One region of the Sulfurospirillum sp. hDNRA2 genome, then DNA from elsewhere that is predicted to be linked to it. Evidence: riboswitches for the same ligand, from Rfam matches in the RefSeq annotation. Region 1 holds a riboswitch; the other holds the start of a gene.
The links. Region 1 has a riboswitch for thiamine pyrophosphate ahead of thiC (phosphomethylpyrimidine synthase ThiC). Riboswitches for the same ligand answer to the same signal wherever they lie in the genome.

Region 1 (5,542 bases):
GCAATCCGGTCGTCGGTTCGTCTAAAACATACAACGTATTGCCCGTATCTTTTTTGCTAAGTTCCTTAGCCAGTTTAATGCGTTGCGCCTCGCCGCCGCTCAGCGTCACGGCGTTTTGTCCAAGCGTGATGTATCCCAAACCGACGTCGACCAACGTTTGAATCTTTTGGTTAATTTTCGGAATCGCTTTGAAAAAGTCATGGGCTTCGTCCACGCTCATGTCCAAAACGTCGGCAATAGATTTGCCTTTGTATTTGATCTCTAGCGTTTGGGCGTTGTAGCGTTGCCCTTTACAACTGTCGCACTTGACCATGATGTCGGGTAAAAAGTGCATTTCGATCTTGATTTCGCCGTCGCCTTGACACTTTTCGCACCTTCCGCCTTTGACGTTAAACGAAAAACGCCCGACGCTGTATCCGCGAATCTGTGCCTCTTTGGTTTTGGCGAATAAGGCACGGATTTCGTCCATCACGCCCGTATAGGTCGCAGGATTGGAGCGCGGCGTTCTGCCGATCGGACTTTGATCGAGGTAGATGACTTTATCGAGTTGATCGAGTCCTATGCATTCGACGCCGGCGACTTTATTGATCTTCTTAGCGCGATTAAGGTACTCTTTGGCGACCGGAAGCAAGGTTTGAAGAATCAACGAACTTTTACCGCTACCGCTCACGCCCGTAATCGCGACGAGGTTTCCTAAAGGAATTTTAACGTCTAAGTCGTGAATGTTATTAATACTGACGTGATTGAGCTCGATCCAACGCTCTTGTGCCCTGTTCTGGCGATAATCGATCGTTTTTGTTCCGTTGATGTACTGCGCGGTGAGACTATTACTGGTTAAAAGCGCTTCGTTCGTTCCCGCAAAAACAATTTCACCGCCGAATTTTCCGGCCCCCGGACCAATATCCACCACAAAATCCGCCGTTTTGATCGTCTCTTTGTCGTGTTCGACGACAATCACGGAGTTGCCTTTTTTCTGCAAATTGCGTAAGGTTCGGATGAGTTTAAGCGTATCGCGTTCGTGAAGTCCGATGCTCGGCTCGTCTAAAACGTACATGACACCCGTCAAGCCGCTTCCGATTTGCGACGCGATGCGGATGCGTTGCGCTTCGCCGCCGCTAATGGTTCGTGCATCGCGCCCGAGACTGATGTAGCCTAAGCCTACGTCAAATAAGAAAAAGAGTCGCTCTTTGATCTCTTTTAAAATCGGTGCGGCAATCATCGTTTGTTGTGCCGACATATACGAAAAATTTTCATTGTTTTTAAAGAATTCCAAACATTGATCGATCGGAAGCTCCAAGATGTCGGAGATACGTTTTCCGGCAACGCGTACCGCAAGACTCTCTTTACGTAAGCGATGTCCGCCGCACGTGTCGCACACCTTTTCGCTCATGTATTCGCCGAGCTCTTTTTCGTCTTTAAGCATCTCGTAGGCAATTTTAATGACGCCTTCCCATTTTCGTACGAGCTTATGCTTTTTCCAAAAGAAAGTCGCTTCTTCGACGCCGCCGTGCAAAATGGCACGCTTTTGGTGCTCTTCGAGCTCTTCGTAAGGAATGCGCGTATTAATACCCGCCGCTTGGCAATACGCCTCTAAAAATTTGGCGTAAAAGCTTTTGTTAAAGCCGTAAAAAATACGAATCGCCCCTTCGTCGATGCTCACGTTTTCATTAATAATTTTCTTCAAATCCAGCGTGTAGCGAATCCCTAATCCATCACATGTAGGACATGCGCCTTTGGGAGAATTGAACGAAAACGAAAGCGGTTCTAGCGGCTCAAAACTGATTTTACAGTCAAAACACGCCAAATGTTCGCTGTAATGAATATGCGAAACAAGAAGTCCAACTTCTTCGGCATTGGCGATGTCAAGCTCGACTTCGCCGTAACTCTCCAAAAGGGCTTTTTCAATGTCGGTGGCGATACGATCACGATTTTCTTCTCGAATGACGACGCGGTCGATAATGACTTTAATCGTATGTTTTTTGGTTTTAAGAAGTTCGATCTCTTCATCGAGCCGTACCATCACGCCGTCGATCAAAGCACGCACGTAACCTTTATGGCGCAACGATTCGATCATATCGGCAAAACTGCCCTTTTTCTCGCGTACCAACGGCGCTAAGATCGAGAGCTTCGTCTCTACGGGCAATTTTAAAACCTGTTCGATAATATCCGCTACCGACATTTGCGAGATTTCTTGACCGCAAATATGACAATGCTGCTTCCCGACGCGCGCGTAAAGCAACCGCAGATAGTCGTAAATCTCGGTAATCGTCCCCACGGTTGAGCGCGGATTTTTGCTCGTGGTTTTTTGATCAATCGCGATCGCGGGCGTCAAACCCTCGATCTTCTCGACGTCGGGTTTGCCCACGCGATCTAAAAACTGTCTGGCATACGAGGAGAGCGACTCGATATAACGACGTTGCCCTTCGGCATAGAGCGTATCGAACGCCAAGGTACTTTTACCGCTTCCGCTCAGTCCCGTAAAAACGACCAGTTTATTTTTGGGAATCTCTAAGTTGATATTTTTAAGATTGTTCTCTTTTGCACCGTATATTTTGATCATAAAACATTCATCTCGCTTAAAATTTTATTGAAGGTTAAAACAAACATAACGACGTAGAGGATCAATAATGCCCGTCTTTGCATCTTTTTTTCAATGCGATGTGACGCTTTGACGCCGAAATATACGCCAATGACCGAACCTATACTCACCGCCGTCCCCACGTGATACTCCACGTAACCATGCATCGCCAAACTGGCAAACCCCGAAATTGAGCCGAAAATGACGAAAAACAACGTCGTACCGACCGCTTTTTTAATATCCCAATGCAAAAATCCGACCAAAGCGGGTGTCAAGAAAATTGCACCTCCCGTTCCCGTACTGATCGATATCGCCCCCACAATCACACCGATAAGCAATAAAAGCCCCTTAGATTCGACGGGCTGTAAAGGCACTTCAAACGTTACCGTGAACATTTTATAGATAGACATCACTAAAATAGCCCCAAAAACGATCAAAAGCGTCAAGTGGGAAAGCTTATCGACGATCATACCGCTGAATGCCGCACCGATAAAAGCCCCTAGCCCTAAAACGAATCCGCTGTTTAATGCCAACATACCGGCTTTGTGATTGTGATACGAACCGAATATAGAACTAAAGATCATCTGCATGACCGAAATACCGATGGCGGTTTTGATGTCGTAGCCCATGTAAAGAAAAATAGGCACTAAAAGCGTTCCTCCCCCGATACCGAAAAAACCGGAAGCAAAACCCACAAAAACGCCTAAAAGTCCAAATCCTATTTCCATCTATCCCGCTTTTTAAGAAGTGATCTATTTTACTCGAACCCCTCTTAATAAACGATTTAAAAACAAACGTGATCCTTTTCAAAAAGAAACGTACTGAAAAAAGACGAGACCTAAGTTCTCATCTTACGCGCCGTTTAAGTTCCCTTGCGTATAATCTTTTTCTTTAACCATACCGTTGTCTGTGGGGGTGCTGTAAAAAGCTGAGATCATACCCCAAGAAGTCCATTAATGTGGCTTCACGAACCTGATCCGGGTAATGCCGGCGTAGGAAATAAGGAGATAAACCCATGTCTAAAGTCCTCGATAATCTTGAAAAAATAGATTCATCTTACATTCAAAACTTCCCAAGTTCTCGTAAAATTTACATTCAAGGCTCACGTCCCGACATTCAAGTCCCGATGCGTGAAATCACCCTTAGTGCCACCGCTTTTGGTGATGGTAAAGTGGAGGAAAATCCACCTTTACATGTATACGATACTTCAGGCGTTTACACTGATCCCAATGTCACCATCGACTTGCATCAAGGCTTAAAACCCATTCGTGCGAAATGGATAGAGGAGCGAAATGACACGGAGCAACTAGCCGATTTTAGCTCCATCTATTTTCATAAACGTCACGATGACCAAGAACTAAACGCCCTACGCTTCCCCAACCTTAAAAAACCACGCCGTGCAAAAGCGGGCAAAAACATCACTCAAATGCACTACGCCCGTGCGGGCATCATCACCCCTGAGATGGAGTACGTCGCCATTCGTGAAAACTGCAACCTTGAAGTGGCTCGCCAAAACAAACTTTTAGGCAAGCAACACAAGGGTGAACATTTTGGGGCAAATTTGCCAGAAATTTATACGCCTGAATTTGTCCGCCAAGAGATTGCCGCAGGCAGAGCCGTCCTACCTTTAAATGTCAATCACCCCGAAGCCGAACCGATGATAATAGGTCGTAACTTCATGGTAAAAATCAACGCCAATATCGGCAACTCCGCCACCACTTCCTCCATCGAAGAAGAAGTTGAGAAGATGCTCTGGTCAACGAGATGGGGTGGCGATACGGTCATGGACTTATCGACAGGTAAGAACATCCACGAAACCAGAGAGTGGATACTAAGAAACTCCGCTGTACCCATCGGCACGGTGCCGATTTATCAAGCGTTAGAAAAAGTTCACGGCATCGCAGAAGACCTTACATGGGAAGTATTCCGTGACACGCTTATTGAGCAAGCCGAACAAGGTGTGGACTACTTCACCATTCACGCAGGCGTTCGATTAGCGTATGTACCCATGACCGCAAAACGCTTAACGGGTATCGTCTCACGAGGGGGGAGCATCATGGCAAAATGGTGTCTGCACCACCATAAAGAGAACTTCCTCTACACCCATTTTGAAGAAATCTGTGACATCATGAAAGCCTACGATGTCGCCTTTTCACTCGGAGATGGCTTACGCCCTGGCTCACTCTACGATGCCAACGATGAAGCACAATTTGCCGAACTTGAAACCTTGGGAGAACTCACCAAAATCGCTTGGAAACACGATGTACAAGTGATGATCGAAGGTCCCGGGCACGTGCCGATGCAGATGATAAAAGAGAACATGACCAAAGAGTTAGAAGACTGTTTTGAAGCACCCTTCTATACCCTCGGACCCCTAGTGACCGATGTCGCTCCAGGCTATGACCACATCACCTCAGCCATCGGTGCGGCACAAATCGGCTGGTACGGCACAGCAATGCTCTGCTACGTCACACCAAAAGAGCACTTAGGCTTGCCAAACCGTGAAGACGTGAAAGAAGGCATCATCGCCTACAAAATTGCCGCCCACGCCGCTGATCTTGCCAAAGGTTTCCCAGGAGCGCAAATCCGCGACAACGCCATGAGTAAAGCCCGTTTTGAGTTTCGTTGGTACGACCAGTTTAACATCGGCTTCGACCCAGATAGGGCTCGCGAATACCACGACAAAACTTTGCCAGTCGAGAGTGCAAAAGTCGCCCACTTCTGCTCAATGTGTGGACCAAAATTTTGCTCCATGAAAATCTCACAAGATGTACGTGACTACGCCGCAAAAATCGGTACGGATGATGTCAGTGTTGCGCTTAAAAAAGGTTTGGAAGAACAAGCAGAACACTTTAAAGAGAGCGGTGGACAGATTTATCAGTAAATAGATTAAGCCCTTGAAATCAAGGGCTTAATCTAAAACTAGCATTATTCAATTATTAAGACAAACACGTCATTTATTCT
Region 2 (5,542 bases), 630 kb from region 1:
AATATCTCGGGTGTGCAAATTGAATTTAGCGATTTTCTTCAAACCCTTAAAACGGTTTTAGACGAGACCAAGATCGATCCGTCCGTGATTGAAATGGAAGTCACCGAGTCGATTTTGATGCACGATCCTAAGCGATGGATTATGCTTTTAAAAGAGATGCAAAGCTTGGGGCTTAATATCGCGATTGACGATTTCGGTACGGGGTATTCGTCTTTGAGTTATTTACGAAAGTTACCGATCAACAAACTCAAAGTCGACATGTCGTTTGTTAAAGATCTTCCGGATCATGAAGATGCTTGTGCGATTGCCGATTCGATTATTCAGCTCTCACGTAGTATGAAGATTACGACCTTGGCGGAAGGAATCGAACATGAAGCGCAAGAACGCTTCTTGGCAGAACACGGTTGCGCTCAAGGTCAAGGTTATTTGTACGCAAAACCGATGAGCATCGAAGACTTACGCCAATGGATACGCCAAAGAACTACGGTTTAAAAAAATCGCAAATATCGACTTCTAAAATCGTTGCTATTTTATACAAATGCTCGATATTGTAGTGTTTATTCTCCAATCCTGCTTCGATTTTGGCTATCGTACTGACCGATTTATGCCCGATCGTCAGGGCTAGATCGAGTTGCGTCATCTTTTTTTCTTTACGAATATGCTGAACGTTACGGGCAATCAAGCGGTGAAACGCTTGAATCTCGTCCGGTAAAAAATCTCTAAATGCCAGCATGATAATTTTCCCTATAGTGAAGTATTATCTAAGTTTATAACGGTTAAAATGTTTTTAAAATTCCCTATAGTGAATTAAAACAGTATGGTACGGTGTAGGATGATCGATAATTTTTGTTTTAGTATTATGGTCGTAGCGGGTATTTTTTTTGTTTCCGTCTTGCTTTTCCTCATCAAAATCATTGTTTCCCTTAAACGAAAAATGCTTTACCTCAATGAGCTGACGCAAAAAGATGAGTTAACTCAAGCCTACACGCGACGCTATTTTCTTGAAATTTTGGAATATCATTTAAGACTACTACATCGTTACCATAATTCTTCTGCCGTTTTAATGATAGACGTGGATGATTTTAAACAGATAAATGATACACACGGACACCTTTTCGGTGACGAAGTTTTAGTGCATATCGTCAATGAATGTAACTTAAAGTTACGCGAAGGCGACGTACTGGCTCGCTTTGGAGGCGACGAATTTATTCTGTTATGTCCGCTGATCGATCGGGAGGATATTTTTGTCGTTATCGAAAAAATTCAAGACGCTTTGCGAACGTATAAGAACATACCGATTAGTATCAGCGTCGGCGTGTGCCTTTTTTCCCATTCTTTAAGTGCCGAAGCGATCGTTCAGTGCGCCGATCGCGCATTATACGAAGCGAAAGAGAAAGGGAAAAACCGCATCGAATGCGTTATGCCTTGAAAATTCCGCTAAATCAGAGTACAATTATCCGAAACTCTTATGCTAGGAGAGCCGGTTAAACCGGCTGAGATAAAGAATGACGATTCTTTGATCCTCAAAGCCGAGTCTTTTGCTCGGTCGAGACCTGATCCGGATAATACCGGCGTAGGCAAGCATCAAAAATTCCTCCGTACTTTTTCCCTCTCTTATTGCATCAGAGCGTTGAACTCTCTTTTTGAGGATAGCGTATGAAACACTGTTTAACCATTGCCGGCTCGGATAGCTGCGGAGGTGCGGGCATTCAAGCCGATCTGAAAACCTTTAGTGCGAACGGAACGTACGGTATGAGCGTTATTACGGCGATTACGGCTCAAAATACGCAAGGCGTTTTTGACGTTCAAGACGTGACCCCAAATGTCATTACACGTCAAATCGAAGCCATTTTCGACGATATTCGCGTCGATGCGGTCAAGATCGGTATGGTATCGCGCCCCGAGACGATTCGCGCAATCGTCTCTACATTAAAACGCTATGCCTTGCCGCCGCTTGTCGTCGACCCCGTGATGATTTCCAAAAGCGGTTACGATCTGTTACAACCCGAAGCCAAAAAAGCGTTGATTGAAGAACTCTTGCCGATGGCGACGCTGATTACGCCCAATTTACCCGAAGCGGAAGTCATCGTAGGCTATCGTATCGATTCTTTGGAAAAGATGCGCCGTGCCGCAGGCGATTTACACGCGCTTGGATGTTCGAACGTTTTAGTCAAAGGCGGCCATTTGGAAGCGGACGCTATCGACGTCTTGTATGACGGAGAGCATTTTTTCGAATTACATTCGCCGCGCTTACACACGCGTAATACGCACGGTACGGGTTGTACGCTCTCATCGGCGATTGCGGCTTATTTAGCCCAAGACTATCCGCTCAAAGAGGCGGTGGAAGAAGCAAAAGCCTATATTACCGAAGCGATTGAACACGGTTTTGCCTTGGGGCAGGGTGTGGGACCGGTGCATCATTTTTACGCACTGTATCGCAAAGCGGGGTTGGACGTATGACGCGCGACAAAACCGTTTTGGGCGGATGGAGCCTTTTTGCGCTGTGGTTTGGTGCCGCGATCTCTTTGGCGGAGATTTTAACGGGCTCTTTTTTGGCTCCTTTGGGATTTATACAAGGCGTATGGGCGATCGTGATCGGACATCTGATCGGCGGAGCGATTTTAATTTTGGGCGGTATGATCGGGTTTAACGCCAAAATAGGGGCGATGACCTCGACGCGTATAGCGTTCGGCAGATACGGATCGTATCTTTTCTCCGTTTTAAATATGCTTCAGCTCTTAGGCTGGACGGCAGTGATGATGCTCTCCGGTGCCAAAGCCGCCGACGCGTTAAGCTTTTCTCTTTGGGGAATCGAAAATCTTCACGTTTGGACGATCGTGATTGCCGCTTTAATCCTGCTGTGGATTGCTTTGGGCAAACAGGGCTTTACGCGATTGAACGTTATTGCAGTCGTATTGCTTTTGGGTTTGACGCTTCTATTGTGTTTTGTCGTTTTTAGAGAGCAAGAGATTTTTTCCTTGCCTTCGACCGGTGAGATGAGCTTTGGCGCGGCGTTGGAACTTTGCGTGATCATGCCGCTTTCGTGGTTACCGTTGATTGCCGATTATACGCGCTTTGCGGCGCATAAAACGCGCGGTTTGATCGGTAGTTTTTTAGGCTATTTTCTCGGTAGTTCGTTGATGTACACGATCGGTTTGGCGATGGCATTGTATGCACAAGACGCAAGTGTCGCCAGCATGATGAACGCGTTAAATTTAGGATTTTTCGCTTTGGGTATCGTTTTGCTTTCAACCGTAACGACGACATTTTTGGACGCTTATTCCGCCGGAGTAACGTTTCGAAATCTTTTTCCGCAATTTTCCGAACGTTCAATCGCTTTAGTCATGACGTTGATAGGACTAGGCGTTGCGCTTTTAACGCCGATTGAGGCGTATGAAAGCTTTTTGTATGCGATCGGTTCGGTGTTTGCTCCTTTATTTGCGATCGTGCTGAGCGATTATTTTCTCTTCGGCAATACACGTATCGATGAAACGTTACGCTTACATGTAGGGTATGTTTTTATTTGGATTGCGGGGATTATCGTCTATTATTATTTTTTAACGCTCGATTTTATTTTGGGGTCGACGTTACCGACGATGATCGTGACGCTTTTATTGTTTGTTACGCTTAGGAAAGGAGTTCGAACATGGACGTTAAAGAACAACTAAAGGCACTCTTTGAAGCATTAGCGCATAAACGCGCCTTGATTCACCATATTACCAATTACGTGACGGTCAACGATTGTGCCAATACGGTTTTAGCCATCGGCGCATCGCCTATTATGGCGGACGCGTTACAAGAAGTCGAAGCGATGGTCTCTTTGTGCGACGCTTTGGTTCTAAATATCGGAACACTCAACGCCCAAACGTTCGAAGCAATGCAAAAGGCCGCTAGCAAGGCGAATACAAAACAGATTCCCGTTGTTTTAGACCCCGTGGGTGTGGGTGCGACACCCTTTCGCCTTCAAAGCGTTACAGAATTATTGCGACATGTACGCATGGACGTCGTTCGCGGCAATATGGCGGAGATCAAAACGATTGCGGGATTGGAAGCGAAAAGCTCCGGCGTCGATTCGTTGGATGATGAAGCAGACGGCGGATTGATCGCCGCTTCGTTAGCCAAAAAACTTCAGTGTACGATTGCGATTACGGGTAAAGAAGATATCGTCTCAAACGGCAATGTAACGTATCGCTTGCAAAACGGCGATGCGTTGTTAACGAAAGTGACGGGCACGGGATGCATGACGAGTTCGTTGATCGGTAGTTTTTTAGGAACCAAAAGCGATGCGTTGATTTCGGCTATTGCCGGTATTTCGACGATGGCGATAGCTTCCGAATTAGCGGATAAAACCAAAGGCACAGGCAGTTTTCGCGTTTCGTTGATCGATGAAATCAGTAAGATGGACGCAGCGACGCTTCATCGTTTTTTACGTATTCAAAACGTGTTATAATCTCGCAAAAAGGAGCGAGAATGGAGTCAATAACGTTTGCGCAATTTTTTCCCGCTTTTTTACTAACGCTCTTAGCCGGGCTTAGTACCGGTTTTGGTGCGTTAATTGCTTTTTTTTCTAAAAATAAAAGCCATACGTTTCTATCGATCGGACTCGGTTTCTCCGCAGGCGTGATGGTGTACGTTTCATTCGTCGAAATTTTAAATAAGTCTAAACTCTCCTTTGTTACGCTTTTTCACAGTGACGTTAAGGGCGAAGCGATTGCGTTGGTCTGTTTTTTTGCGGGAATTGCGCTCAGTGCCTTGATCGATAAAATGATCCCCGAAGACGTCAATCCTCACGAACTCAAATCAACCCAAGAACTGAGCGTTCTTCACGAAACAAATGCACAAACGCCCATCAATCATTCGGCACTGCATCGTACGGGTATTTTTACGGCACTTGCGATCACGATTCACAATTTTCCCGAAGGGTTTGCGACGTTTATCGCCGCGGTCGAAAACGTTACTATCGGCTTAACGATCGCGCTTGCGATCGCAATTCACAATATTCCAGAGGGAATGGCGGTTTCGTTACCGATTTATCATGCGACGGGAAATCGTAAAAAAGCGTTTTGGTACGCTTTTCTCTCAGGTTTAGCGGAGCCTATCGGCGCGATAGTAGGATTTTTTCTCTTACTTCCGATCATGGGCGAGCTGACGTTAGGCATTACGTTTGGCGTGGTTGCGGGCATCATGGTATATATCTCTTTTGACGAACTCTTACCTTCAGCGCGCGTGTACGGTAATGCACATACGACGATTTTCGGCATTGTTCTAGGTATGTTTGTAATGGCAATAAGCTTGGTTGCGTTCAAATTAATTTAACATCTCAGACGTGATTCCAATCTGACATGTAACGGTAAACGTCAATCATTAAGTGCACGGAACTGCGTTTATTCAAAGTCGAAAAACTCTTTGATGCTGACATTAAGCGCTTTAGAAATTTTGTAGAGGTGTTCTAAAGAAAACTTAATGTTATGGTATCCCGATTCCGCTCCGGCGATTAATGAAGTCGACTTAAATCCAAGCATATTCGAAAGTTCGAGCTGGC

Region 2: linked by a shared signal. The riboswitch ahead of thiD (bifunctional hydroxymethylpyrimidine kinase/phosphomethylpyrimidine kinase) and the one ahead of thiC (phosphomethylpyrimidine synthase ThiC) in region 1 are both predicted to bind thiamine pyrophosphate.

What each region holds. Positions count from the first base shown of each region.
Region 1 is NZ_CP159800.1:2,075,644-2,081,185, forward strand. It holds gene uvrA (excinuclease ABC subunit UvrA) at 1-2,560, opposite strand, end outside; gene NL930_RS10150 (sulfite exporter TauE/SafE family protein) at 2,557-3,306, opposite strand; TPP riboswitch at 3,480-3,595, shown strand; gene thiC (phosphomethylpyrimidine synthase ThiC) at 3,594-5,462, shown strand.
Region 2 is NZ_CP159800.1:1,446,880-1,452,421, reverse strand. It holds gene NL930_RS07320 (cache domain-containing protein) at 1-492, shown strand, start outside; gene NL930_RS07315 (helix-turn-helix domain-containing protein) at 482-733, opposite strand; gene NL930_RS07310 (GGDEF domain-containing protein) at 833-1,429, shown strand; TPP riboswitch at 1,464-1,597, shown strand; gene thiD (bifunctional hydroxymethylpyrimidine kinase/phosphomethylpyrimidine kinase) at 1,657-2,460, shown strand; gene cytX (putative hydroxymethylpyrimidine transporter CytX) at 2,457-3,668, shown strand; gene thiM (hydroxyethylthiazole kinase) at 3,647-4,450, shown strand; gene zupT (zinc transporter ZupT) at 4,471-5,316, shown strand; gene NL930_RS07285 (helix-turn-helix domain-containing protein) at 5,385-5,542, opposite strand, start outside.